One region of the Acuticoccus sp. I52.16.1 genome, then DNA from elsewhere that is predicted to be linked to it. Evidence: predicted binding sites of a transcription regulator. Region 1 holds the regulator's gene; each other region holds the start of a gene.

Region 1 (4,340 bases):
GACGCCGGACGGTCCGCGCTTTGCGATGCGGGTCGAGGAGCGGCACCTCAACCCGTTCGGCATCATGCACGGCGGCGCGATCATGACCTTCCTCGACCATGCCATCGGCATCACCGGTGCCCGCACCCACGACGCGCCGGGTCAGGCGACGATCACCCTCACCGTGGCTTTCGTCGACGGGGTGCCCGCCGGCGTGCTCCTAGAGGCGGACGTCGAGGTGGTGCGCACCACGCGGTCGGTCATTTTCCTGCGCGGGGCGGCCCGGGTGGGGGAGAAGGTGGTCGCCACCGCCGACGGGGTGTGGAAGATCCGCCGCCCGCGCTGACGCCCCGCCGCCGCGCACGAGACAACGAGAGACGAGGAGAACTGGGATGGAACTGTCGCTGGACGGGAAAGTCGCGCTGGTCACGGGCGCGTCGAGCGGGTTGGGCGAGAACTTCGCCAGGGCGCTGGCGGGGGCGGGCGCCGCGGTGGTCCTCGCCGCCCGCCGCCTCGACCGGCTGGAGGCGCTGCGCGACGCGCTCACCGCCACCGGCGCCCGCGTCACCGCCGTCGCGATGGACGTCACCGACACCGGCTCGATCACCGCGGGTCTCGACGCCGGCGCGGCCGCGCTCGGCACGATCGACGTCGTGGTGAACAACGCCGGCGTCTCCACCGCGGCCCCGGCGATGGACATCGGCGACGCGGACTGGCGCTTCGTGGTCGACACGAACTTGACCGGCTGCTTCACCGTCGCCCGCGAGGCGGCCGTGCGGCTGAAAGCGGCCGGGACCGGCGGGTCGATCGTCAACATCGCCTCGATCACCGGGATGCGGCCGGCGGGCGCGCTGGTGCACTACGCTTCGGCGAAGGCCGGGCTGATCCACATGACGAAGGCGCTGGCGCTGGAATGGGCGCGGTACGGCATCCGCGTCAACGCGATCGCGCCGGGCTACATCGAGACCGACATCAACCGGGACTTCTTCACCACCGATGCCGGCAAGGCGCTGATCAAGCGCATCCCGCAGCGCCGCCTGGGCCAGCCCGAGGACCTCAACGGTGCCCTCTGCCTGCTCGCCAGCGACGCCTCCGGCTTCATGACCGGCAGCACCCTGGAGGTCGACGGCGGTCACCTCTGCAGCTCGCTGTAGGCCGCCCCGGCCGCGGCTCCGGCTCCTGCGGACACGCCCCACAGGCCGCGGCCCGACCGGCGGAGTTGGGCCTGTGCCGTCGCAAGGCCGGCGGGGCCGCGGACCGTGGAGTGCGCCGTTGGCAGACCCGAAGACGAGGACCACGGGAGATCGGCTGGGGGCGCGCCACGAAAGGACGGTGACGCGTGGGGCGGGGGAGGCCGTGATCGCGACCTGTGTCCGCCGGCGCGCCGATCTCCCCGCGGCGGCCGCGCGTCAGTAGTGGCGGAGGAGGGCGGCGAGCCTGCCTTGGATCTGGACGCGATCGGCACCGAAGATGCGGGTCTCGTAGGCCGGGTTGGCGGCCTCCAAGGCGATCGTGTTGCCGCGCTTGCGCAGGCGTTTCAACGTCGCCTCCTCGCCGTCGATCAGGGCGACGACGATGTCGCCGTTCTCGGCATGGTCGGTCCGGCGCACGACCACGGTGTCACCGTCGTGGATGCCGGCGTCGATCATCGAATCGCCGTTGATCTCGAGGGCGAAGTGCTCGCCCGGGCCGATCATGTCGGACGGGAGGTGGACGGCGGAACTCTGCTGCTGGATCGCCTCGATCGGCACACCGGCGGCGATACGGCCCATCATCGGCACGTCGACCACGTCGTAGGCGGCGGACACGGGGCGCAGCGAGGCGCCGCGCTTGGGGCTCGCCATCGGATCGCGTGGGGCCGACCCCTCGATCACCGAGGGGGAGAAGCCGCGGGGCCGCAGAGGCGGGGCGTTCTTCGCCATCGCGACGTCCGGTAGGCGCAGAACCTCGAGGGCGCGGGCGCGGTTGGGAAGGCGGCGGATGAAGCCCCGCTCCTCCAGCGCGGTGATGAGCCGGTGGATGCCTGACTTCGACTTCAGGTCCAGCGCGTCCTTCATCTCTTCGAAAGATGGCGGGACGCCGGTGGAGCTCATACGCTCATGAATGAACATGAGGAGATCGTACTGCTTCTTCGTCAGCATAGTGTGCCGTCGTCCTGACGCTGTATGACCAGCATTGGTACCCGAATCATTCCGCCATCATCTATACACGTTCGTCGTGTGTTCTGCAACGTGGACAACCGCAGTGTGCCGAGAGTCAAGCACTCAGAGCGCGATATACCGACATGTTTCGCCCGCCGACGCCGGTCCCGCATGCGGCTCGCGCACCAACAGCACGTCCGAGTGGGCCAGCACGTTGAGCATCGAGGAATCCTGCCGCGCCGCCGGTGTGATCGTCCGGCCGGTGCGGACGGCGCGCATGTGGTCGCGCCGCGGACCGTTGCCGGAGAGGTCACGGCCGAGGACGCCCTCGTGCACCTCGGGGAGCGGCCGGGCGGCACCTTGCATCGCCCGCACCAGCGGCACGAGGAAAAGGACCGCGCACACCGCGCCCGACACCGGGTTGCCCGGCAGACCGAGCACCAGCGGGCGCGACGAGAACATCAGCGGCTTGCCGGGCCGCACCGCCACCTTCCAGAAATCCGGCTCGATGCCGAGGTCGCCGAGCGCCGGCTTGACGAGGTCATGGTCGCCCACCGAAGCGCCGCCGAGCGTCACCAGGACGTCCGCCTCGTCGAGCCCCGCGCGGGCGCGGCGGGCTATCTCGGCCCGGTCGTCCGGCGCGATGCCGAGGTCGATCGTCTCGGCCCCTGCCGCCTGGACCGTGGCGGCGAGGGCCGGCGTGATCGAGGCGACGATCTGGTCGGGGCCGGTCGGTTCGCCGGGGAGCACCAACTCGTCACCGGTCGCCAGGAAGGCGACGCGCGGTCGCCGCGCCACCATGAGCTCGGCGTGACCGCCGGCGCCCGCCAGCGCGACGTGGCGCGGCGCGAGCACGGTCCCGGCCTCCACCAGCGTGTCGCCCAGGGCGAAATCGAGGCCCATGCGGCGGACATTGTCGCCCTTCGCGGCGACGTCGGTGGCGCGCACCATGTCGCCCTCGCGCGCCGCGTCCTCCTGGATCAGGACCGCGTCGGCGCCCTCCGGCACGGGCGCGCCGGTGAAGATGCGCACGCTCTCGCCCGGCCCGAGTGCCGCCGCGTAACGCCGTCCGGCCGCCGACTCGCCCACCACACGCAGCGGCCCCGGCAGGTCCGCGGTGCGGATCGCATATCCGTCCATGGCCGAGGAGGGGAAGGGGGGCTGCGTCCGGCGCGCGACGATCGGTTCGGCCGCGACCCGCCCCGCGGCGTCGGCCAGGGCGACGGCCTCGGCCGGCAGGCGCGGCGCCGCGGCGAGCAGGCGGGCCTGGGCCTCGTCGACGTCGATCAAGAGGCGCGCCACTCGCCGGAGCGGCCGCCGGATTTCTCCAGGAGCCGCACGCCGCCGATCACCATGCCCCGGTCCATCGCCTTGGCCATGTCGTAAAGGGTCAGGCATGCCGCGCTGACGGCGGTGAGCGCCTCCATCTCGACCCCGGTGCGACCCGTGGTCTTGGCCCGCGCGGTGACGCGGTAGCCCGGAAGCGCGGGATCGGCCGCGAGGTCCACCGAGACCGAGGAGAGCGGCAGCGGATGGCAGAGCGGGATCAGCTCGGAGGTCTTCTTCGCCGCCATGATGCCGGCGATGCGCGCCACGGCGACGACGTCGCCCTTCTTCACGTTGCCCGCCAGGATCGCCTCCAGCGTCTCCGGCGCCATGGTCACGGTGCCCTCGGCCACGGCGACGCGGGTGGTCTCGGCCTTGCCGGCAACGTCGACCATGTGGGCGGCGCCGGTCGCGTCGAGGTGGGTGAGCGGGTTGCCGAGCAGCGCGCGCGTCGCCGCGGCGACGTCCGCGTGGCGCATCAGGCTCTCGCCGACGAGGAAGGCGCCGGCGCCGGCGGCCTGCAGCCGCGTCACGTCGGCGTGGGTGGCGATGCCGGACTCGGCGATCATGATGCGGTCGCCGGGGACCATGGCCGCCAGCCGCTCGGTCACGCCGAGATCGGTGACGAAGGTGCGCAGATCGCGATTGTTGACGCCGATCAGCGGCGAGGGGAGGGCGAGCGCCCGCTCCATGTCGCGCTCGTCGTGCACCTCAAGGAGGGCGGCCATGCCGAGCGCGGCCGCGGTGTCGACGAGGGCGCGGGCCAGCGCGTCGTCGACGGCGGTCATGATGACGAGGATCGCGTCCGCACCCCACACTCGCGCCTCGAACACCTGCTCGGGCACGTACATGAAGTCCTTGCGCAGCACCGGCAGCGTGACGGCCTCGCGCGCT
Region 2 (4,340 bases), 130 kb from region 1:
TCCGACGCGCCCGCGCGTCGATGTTCCGCGCCCGCCTCGGAGACGAGCCTCGTCACCGTCGGCGCCTTCGCGGCGCTGTCCGGCGCCGCCGCGTCGATGGCGTTCGGCGGGCCCGCGGCGCTCTCCGGCACACTCGCGCTCGCTGCCCTCGGTGCGGCAGGATACGGCGCATTGCGCCATCTTCGCCCCGCGACGGCCACCGCCCCGCCCGCTTCGCGCGTCCTCGCCACACCCGCCGGCCCGATGGCCGTGACGACCGTGACGGGCGCCCTCGTCGCCACCAACGCCGCGTTCGCGGATTTGATGGAGGCGCGCGGCTGCGAGGCACATCCGGACGCGCTCGCCGCCGGTCCGGACGCCGCGCTGGCCCTCTTCGCGCTGCGCCGCCGGGCGATGGCCGAGGGCGAGGCGGACGGCTTCTTGCCGCCGGATCTCTTCGCCCGCCTCACCTGCCGCGACGGGCGCATCGTCCACCAGTTCGAGCCCGCGGCGCCCGGCGCCGTTCCCGCCGGCACCGCGCTGGGGCAGACCCTGGTCGACATCGTCCCCGCGGCCGCCGCCGTCGCCGACCTCGAAGGCACCATCCACGCCGCCAATTCGCGCTACCACACCCTCGCCGGCGAGGGGGCCAACCTCGCCGACGGACTCGTCGCCGAGGACGGCGTGGTCGGCCGCCTGGTGCGCCAGGCCCACCAGCACGGCACCAGCCGCACCGACGCGACGTTGCGCCACACGCCCGGCCGCCGCGTGCGCCTCTCCGCCAACCCCTTTCCGGGGCGCGAGGATCGGGTGATGATCGTCCTGTCCGACGTCACCGACCAGTCCGAGCTGGAAGCGCAGATCGCGCAGAGCCAGAAGATGCAGGCGATCGGCCAGCTCGCCGGGGGCATCGCGCACGATTTCAACAACGTGCTGCAGGCGATCATCGGTTTCTCGGACCTGCTGTTGCAGAGCCACCGCCCGTCGGACCCCGCCTTCCGCGACATCATGAACATCAAGCAGTCGGCGCAGCGGGCGGCGGGACTCGTCAAGCAGCTCCTCGCCTTCTCGCGCCGGCAGACGCTGCGGCCCACCGTCCTCAACCTCAACGACGTCGTGGCCGACCTCTCCATCATGCTCGACCGCCTACTGGGCGAGACGGTGAAACTGGAGCTGGCCTACGGGCGCGACCTGTGGCCGGTTCTGGCCGACCTCTCCCAGATCGAGCAGGTGGTCATCAACCTCTCGGTCAATGCGCGCGATGCGATGAAGGGAGGCGGCACGCTCACCATCCGCACCCGCAACGTGCCCGCCGGGGAAGCGGAGAGCGACGGCGCGGACGAGGTCCCCGGCGACACCGTGCTGGTCGAGATCGAGGACGTCGGCACCGGCATGCCGCAGGAGATGCTGGACAAGATCTTCGAGCCCTTCTTCACCACCAAGGCGACCGGGGAGGGCACCGGGCTCGGCCTGTCCACCGTCTACGGCATCGTCAAGCAGACGGGGGGCGCCCTGTCGGTCAAGAGCGAGGTCGGGACGGGGACGATCTTCCGCATCTACCTGCCGCGCACGGAGGTCGCCGAGCGTTCGCCCGCCAGCGCGGAGAGCGAGCGCGCGCCCGCCCCCAGCGGCGACCTCACCGGCTCGGCCACGCTGCTGCTGGTGGAAGACGAAGAGGCGATCCGCACCTTCGCCGCCCGCGCCCTCACCGCGAAGGGCTACCGCGTGCTGTCGGCCGAATCGGGTGTCGAGGCGGCGGAGATCTTCGCCGAGGAAGGCGACGCGATCGACCTCGTGGTCACCGACGTCATCATGCCGGAGCTGGACGGGCCGAGCCTCGTCAAGAAAGTGCGCGCCGAGCGACCCGACCTCAAGGTTCTCTTCATGTCCGGTTACGCCGATGGCGCCTCGCTGGACGAATTGCCCGACGCCCAGTTCCTCGCCAAACCCTTCACGCTCAAGGCTTTGGCGGAGGCCGTGAAGCGCGAACTGGGGCGCAGCTGAGGCCCCGGCGCGATCGCCGCGGGTCTTGATTTCTTCCTGTGTGAATCTTTGGGCGAGGGCTCTTCGGCGCCCGCCCGACGCGATAGGTTGCGATTGCCAGAGCAGATCGCCCGATGGGTTAACGCAATCTTAACGTGCCGAACAGATTGCGAACGCCGCCGGTTTGTGTAACACTGAAATCCAATCAAGGTGGGCCTAAACTATGAAGCGCAAAGGATCAGCGATGGCGCAGTCGGATCTACGCCTGGTTGAGGGGTCGTCCGTGGACAAGACGAAAGCGCTGACGGCGGCGATCAGCCAGATCGAGCGCTCGTTCGGCAAGGGCTCGATCATGAAGCTCGGCGCCGGGCAGACGATCGAGGTCGAGACCGTGTCGACCGGCTCGCTCGGGCTCGACATCGCCCTCGGCATCGGCGGCCTGCCCAAGGGCCGCATCGTCGAGATCTACGGACCGGAGTCGTCGGGCAAGACGACGCTCGCCCTTCACACCGTCGCCGAGGCACAGAAGAAGGGCGGCATCGCCGCGTTCATCGACGCCGAGCACGCGCTCGACCCGATCTACGCCCGCAAGCTCGGCGTCCAGGTCGACGATCTGTTGATCTCCCAGCCGGACGCCGGCGAGCAGGCGCTCGAGATCGCCGACACGCTCGTCCGCTCCGGCGCGGTGGACGTCCTGGTGATCGATTCGGTGGCCGCGCTCACCCCGCGCGCCGAGTTGGAAGGCGAGATGGGCGACCAGCTCCCCGGCCTGCAGGCGCGGCTGATGAGCCAGGCGCTGCGCAAGCTGACGGGCTCGATCTCGCGCTCGCACACCATGGTCATCTTCATCAACCAGATCCGCATGAAGATCGGCGTGATGTTCGGCTCGCCGGAAACGACCACCGGCGGCAACGCGCTGAAGTTCTACGCCTCCGTCCGGCTCGACATCCGCCGCATCGGCGCCATCAAGGACCGGGACGAGGTCGTCGGCAACCAGACCCGCGTGAAGGTGGTGAAGAACAAGCTCGCCCCGCCGTTCCGCGAGGTCGAGTTCGATATCATGTACGGCGAGGGCGTCTCCAAGCTGGGTGAGCTGCTCGACCTCGGCGTGAAGGCCGGCATCGTCGAGAAGTCGGGTGCCTGGTTCTCCTACGACTCGCAGCGTCTCGGTCAGGGGCGTGAGAACTCCAAGCAGTTCCTGCGCGACAATCCCGAGATCGCCAACGCCATCGAGGCCGCGGTCCGGCAGTCCGCCGGCATCATCGCCGACAAGATCGCCGGCGTCCCGGAAGACGACGCCGACGGCGACGCCGATGCCGACAGACCCGACGAAGACGGCTACGACGCCGGCGAATAGGCGGCGCGGGCCACGCGCCCGGAACTGACGACGGAGGGCGCGCCTTGGCAACCATGGCGCGCCTTTTTTCGTCGCAGGAGCGACGCGGCGCGCCCGTCCGTCAGGCAGGGCGCCTCGGGGGTGAGCCGGCGGCCTCAGGCCGCGGCGGCCGCCATGTCCCGGCGCAGGCTCGCGGCGAAGTCGGGGTAGGTCTCCGACAGCTCGTCGAGGACGCGTGTCCGAAGGAGGTGCGTCACCTCGGGCGATGAGGCCGGCGTCGTGACGGGGGCCGGCGCGTGGTCGAAGCGGAAGCCCGTCGCGGCCACGACCTCGTCCAGTGTGTGGCCGGGGTGGAGGGACCGCAGGGCGAAGCGCCGGCGGGCCTTGTCGAAGTCGAACAGGCCCTTTCCGGTCAGGAGCGCGTACGGGCCGCCGGTGCGGAAGGTGCCCGGCTCGCTCACACCCGGCGCGGAGACGAAGTCCACCTTCGGCACGAAGACGCGCGGGGAGTGCTCCTCGCGGAAGAGGATCACCCGCGGGATCACGTAGTAGAGGTAGGCCGATCCGAACGAGCCCGGCCAGCGCACGTCCACCTCGGGATATGTGCCGGCGCCGACCAGGTTGATGTTGGCCTCTCCGTCGATCTGTCCGCCGCCGAGGAAGAAGGCATCGATCCGCCCCTGTCCGGCGCAGTCGAACAGCTCGACCCCGCCGTTGGTGAAGAAGTTGTGCCGGACCGAGCCGAGGATCGAGAGGCGCACCGTCGGCTTCCCGGCCGCCTCGTCCAGCGCCCGGCGCAGCATCGCCCCCGCCGCCGGGATCGGCGAGGAGGCGCCCACCGCCACATGCCGCACCCCCGCCAGCAGCTCGGCGATGGTGGCGATCAGCACGGTGCGATCGGTGGCGCTCATGCCGGCACCCGGCCCATCAGCGCGTCGATATAGGCCGCCAGCGCCTCCGGCGAGCGGGCGGCGGCGGCGTAGGCCTTCACGGCGGCGACGTCGGTCTCGTACTCGCCCCACAGCGCCAGCGGTGCGGCGCC
Region 3 (4,340 bases), 910 kb from region 1:
CCTTCGAGGTGGCGATGGAGGGCGGGCGCACGGTGATCCCCATGCGCTGCGCCTCGCCGCGGAAGTCGGCCAGCTTGTCGGTGTTGCCCATGTCGAGCGTCATCGAAGCGGCCAGGAATTCGGACGGATAGTGCGCCTTGAGGTAGGCCGTGTGGTAGGCGACGAGGGCGTAGGCGGCCGCGTGCGACTTGTTGAAGCCGTAGTTGGCGAACTTGGCGACGAGGTCGAAGATGCGGTTGGCGTCGGCGGCCTTGGTGCCGTCCTTCACCGCGCCGTCGACGAAGCGGTCGCGCTGCACGGCCATCTCGGCGGCGATCTTCTTGCCCATGGCGCGGCGCAGGAGGTCCGCTTCGCCGAGCGAGTAGCCCGAGAGGACCTGCGCGATCTGCATCACCTGCTCCTGGTAGATGATGATGCCGTAGGTCTCTTTCAGAATCGGTTCCAGCTTGGGGTGCAGGTAGTCCGGCTCTTCGAGGCCCTGTTTGCGCAGGTTGTAGGAGGGGATGTTGTCCATCGGACCCGGACGGTAGAGGGCGACGATGGCGATGATGTCCTCGAACCGGTCGGGCTTCATGCCGACCAGCGCCTTGCGCATGCCCTGACTTTCCAGCTGGAAGACGCCGGCGGTCTCGCCGCGGGCGAGGAGCTCGTAGGTCTCCTTGTCGTCGAGGGGGAGGGTGTCGAGGTCGATCTCGACCGGGATGAGCGAGAGGGCGCGCTCGATGGTCGTGAGCGTTTTGAGACCCAGGAAGTCGAATTTGACGAGGCCGCCCGATTCCACCCACTTCATGTTGTATTGGGTGACCGGAAGGTCGGACCGCGGGTCACGGTAGAGGGGGACGATCTCCTCCAGCGGCCGGTCGCCGATGACGATGCCGGCGGCGTGGGTCGAGGCGTGGCGGTAGAGACCCTCGAGCTTCAGCGCCATTTGCAGCAGCCGGTCGATCTCGCCGTCCTGCGCCTTGGCCTCCTGCAGCTTGGTCTCCTGCTCCAGCGCCTGGGCGAGGGTGATCGGGTTCGCCGGGTTCGAGGGGACCATCTTCGCCAGCTGGTCGACCTTGAAGTAGGGCATGTCCAGCACGCGGCCGACGTCGCGCACCACGGCGCGGGCCTGCAACGTTCCGAAGGTGATGATTTGCGCCACGCGGTCGGCGCCGTAGCGCTCCTGCACGTAGTGGATCACCCGGTCGCGCTTCTCCTGGCAGAAGTCGACGTCGAAGTCGGGCATCGAGACGCGTTCGGGGTTGAGGAAGCGCTCGAAGAGGAGGTCGAACCTGAGGGGGTCGAGGTCGGTGATGGTCAGCGCGTAGGCGACGAGGGAGCCCGCGCCCGAGCCGCGGCCGGGGCCGACGGCGATGTCGTTCGCCTTGGACCACTGGATGAAGTCGGCGACGATGAGGAAGTAGCCGGGGAACTTCATGCGGCAGATGATGCCGAGTTCGTGGTCGAGGCGCTTCATGTACGCCTCGCGGTCGACGCCGGGGGCCATGCCGCGCGAGGCGAAGCGGCGCTCGAGGCCGTCGTGCGCCATCTGCGTCAGCCGCTCGGCTTCCTCGGCGAGGGCCTCCTCGTCGCTCTGCTCGACGGGGGGGAGGCCGGCGACCTTGCGCTCGGTGGCGATGAAGCGCGGCAGCATCGGCGGGCGCTTCTTGACGCGGAAGTGGGAGCGCATCGCGATTTCCACCGTGGAGGCGATTGCCTCCGGCAGGTCGCTGAAGAGGGCTTCCATCTCCCCTTGCGTCTTGAAGTAGTGCTCGGGCGTGAGGCGGCGGCGGTCGTCGTCGCCCAGGCGCCGGCCCTCGGCGATGGCGATCAGCGCGTCGTGCGCCTCGTAGTCGTCGCGGGCGGCGAAGTAGACTTCGTTGGTGGCCACCAGCGGGACGCCGGCGCGATAGGCCTCGCCGACGGCGAAGGACTCGAAGGTGTTTTCCGCCGATGTTCCATGGCGCTGCACCTCGCAATAGAAACGATCACCGAACGTTTCGTGAAGTTGATCGAACAGCGCCGAAGCGCTCTCGGGATCGCCCAGCGCGTGGGTCTTGCCCACCGGCCCGTCGATCCAGCCGGAGAGGGCGATGATGCCGTCCACCGCGCCGGCCAGCCCGTCGACCGGGAGGGCGACCTCGCCGCCGTCCGACCGCAGGTAGGCGTAGGAGATCAGGCGCTGGAGGTTGGCGAAGCTCTCTTCGCTGGTGGCGACCATCGGCAGCCGCGCGACGGGCGCGATGCGTTTGCCGCCCTGGATGCGCTCGGCGAGGCGGATCGGCACGGTGCAGGCGATGATCGGCTGCACCCCGTCACCGAAGGCCTTCTCCGAAAATTCCAACGCGCCGAAGAGGTTGGCCGTGTCGCTCACCGCCACGGCGGGTTGATTGTCGGCCGCGGCGAGGCCGACGATCTTCTTCAGGTGCAGCGCGCCTTCCAGGAGGGAATAGGCCGAATGGACCCTCAGGTGGATGAACATGACGCGCCTCCCTCGTACCGGCGTGGGAGCTTAGCCGGGGCAGAGGTGAAATTCGATCAGACGAGGGGGACCTGCATCCCGTCCATCCACAGATAGACGGCGACGATGAATGCCGAGCAGGAAACGAACGCACCACAATCGAGAAAGAACCGCTGCATCACTGACCTCTCTTTGTTCTCATCGGAACGTACGGGAATGTTCCGGGAACATCAAGGGTCGAGGCAGAGAAACTTATTCAGCGGGTGCGCTCAATTCGAGCGGTGAAATTCGGCCTTCTTTCAGGGTTACCGTGCGGTCCAGCTCGCTCGCCAGGGTCTGGTTGTGGGTCGCCACCACCGCCGACAGACCCGTGTCGCGGCTGAGCGACAGGAACGCGTCGCGAACGGTTGCGGCGGTCCCCTGGTCGAGGTTGCCGGTCGGCTCGTCGGCCAGGATCACGCGCGGGTTGTTGGCGACGGCGCGCGCGATCGCCACGCGCTGGCGTTCGCCGCCGGACAGCTCGCCGGGACGGTGGGTGCGCCGCTCGGCGAGGCCCAGCCGGTCGAGCAGTTCGTCGGCGCGGGCGAGGGCGGCACCCGTCTTGGCACCGGCGAGCCGCATCGGCAGCGCCACGTTTTCGCGCGCGGTGAAGTCGCCCAAGAGGTGATGAAATTGGTAGATGAAGCCGATCAGATCGCGCCGCAGCACGGTGCGGTCCTTGTCCGACAGGCGCGTCGCCTCCGTCCCGTCGATGGTGACGGACCCGCCGGTGGCCTGCTCCAACAGGCCCGCAATCTGCAACAGGGTCGACTTGCCGGCGCCGGAGGGGGCGACGAGCGCCACCAGTTCACCGGCGTTCAGCGTCAAGTTGGCGCCCTTGAGGACGTGGACCTCGTCCGCCCCGTCGGAGAAGGTGCGCACGATGTCGGTGAGAACGAGGGGGGGTGCCATCACTCGGCCTTCAGCGCTTCGACGGGGTCGGTCGCGGCCGCCTTCCAGGCGGGCGGCACGGTCGCGATCAGGGCGAGGATCAGCGAGATCAACACCACCATCGCCGTCTGCGTGGAGGAGATGTCGGACGGGATCTGCGTCAGGTAGTAGAGCTCCGGCGGGAAGAGCTGGATGTTGAAGATCGTCGTGATCGCCTGGCGGATCGCCTCGATGTTGACCGCGATCAGCGTTCCCAGCGCGAGGCCGATCAACGTGCCGCCGACGCCGATCGTCAGCCCCACCATCAGGAAGACGCGCAGGACCGTGCCGCGTGAGGCGCCGATGGTGCGCATGATGGCGATGTCGGGCGTCTTTTCGTTCACCAGCATCGTCATCGAGGAGATGACGTTCATCGACGCCACCAGCACGATGAGGGTGAGGATGATGAACATGACGTTCCGCTCCACCGTCAGCGCGGTGTAGTAGGCGCGGTTGTTCTGCCGCCAGTCGGACAGGTAGAGCGGCCGGTCGGCGGCCCGGGCGATGGCGGCCTTCAGCGCGTCCATGTCGTCCGGCGTTTCGGAGAAGATCTCGATGCCGGTGGCGCGCTCGTCCATGTTGAGGAAGAGCTGCGCCTCGGCGATCGGCAGGTAGGCGATGGTCCCGTCCACCTGGCTCATGCCGACGTCGAAGATCGCCAGCACCGGATAGTTGTCGATCTGCGGCGTCTGGCCGAACGGCGTCACGGGGCCGTCCTGCGTCATCACGGTGACCTTGTCGCCGATGGTGACGCCCAGCGAGCGCGCCAGGCCGGCGCCGATGACCATGCCCTTGCCCTCGCCGAATTCGTCCAGTGAGCCGGCGACGAGGTGCTTCTCCAGGAGCGGCGTGCGCTCCATGTTGCGTTTCGAGACGCCGCGCAGCAGCACGCCCGAGGCGCCGCCGTTGCCGGTGGCGTAGGCCTGGC

What was found. Region 1 encodes LexA, which represses DNA repair genes until DNA is damaged. Its sites were predicted from a motif close to TGTTCNNNNTGTGTTCNG; they were not measured.
Region 2: a site for LexA is predicted at 2,121-2,138, ahead of recA (recombinase RecA). Genes of this name have one in related genera too.
Region 3: a site for LexA is predicted at 2,626-2,643, ahead of dnaE (DNA polymerase III subunit alpha). Genes of this name have one in related genera too.

The regions. Positions count from the first base shown of each region.
Region 1 covers NZ_CP094828.1:3,434,737-3,439,076, forward strand. The annotation lists gene MRB58_RS15485 (PaaI family thioesterase) at 1-325, shown strand, start outside; gene MRB58_RS15490 (SDR family NAD(P)-dependent oxidoreductase) at 372-1,133, shown strand; gene lexA (transcriptional repressor LexA) at 1,389-2,120, opposite strand; gene glp (gephyrin-like molybdotransferase Glp) at 2,244-3,410, opposite strand; gene trpC (indole-3-glycerol phosphate synthase TrpC) at 3,407-4,340, opposite strand, start outside.
Region 2 covers NZ_CP094828.1:3,309,321-3,313,660, forward strand. The annotation lists gene MRB58_RS14955 (ATP-binding protein) at 1-1,983, shown strand, start outside; gene recA (recombinase RecA) at 2,207-3,319, shown strand; gene MRB58_RS14965 (CoA transferase) at 3,454-4,209, opposite strand; gene MRB58_RS14970 (CoA transferase subunit A) at 4,206-4,340, opposite strand, start outside.
Region 3 covers NZ_CP094828.1:4,344,720-4,349,059, forward strand. The annotation lists gene dnaE (DNA polymerase III subunit alpha) at 1-2,464, opposite strand, end outside; gene MRB58_RS19615 (ABC transporter ATP-binding protein) at 2,696-3,394, opposite strand; gene MRB58_RS19620 (lipoprotein-releasing ABC transporter permease subunit) at 3,394-4,340, opposite strand, start outside.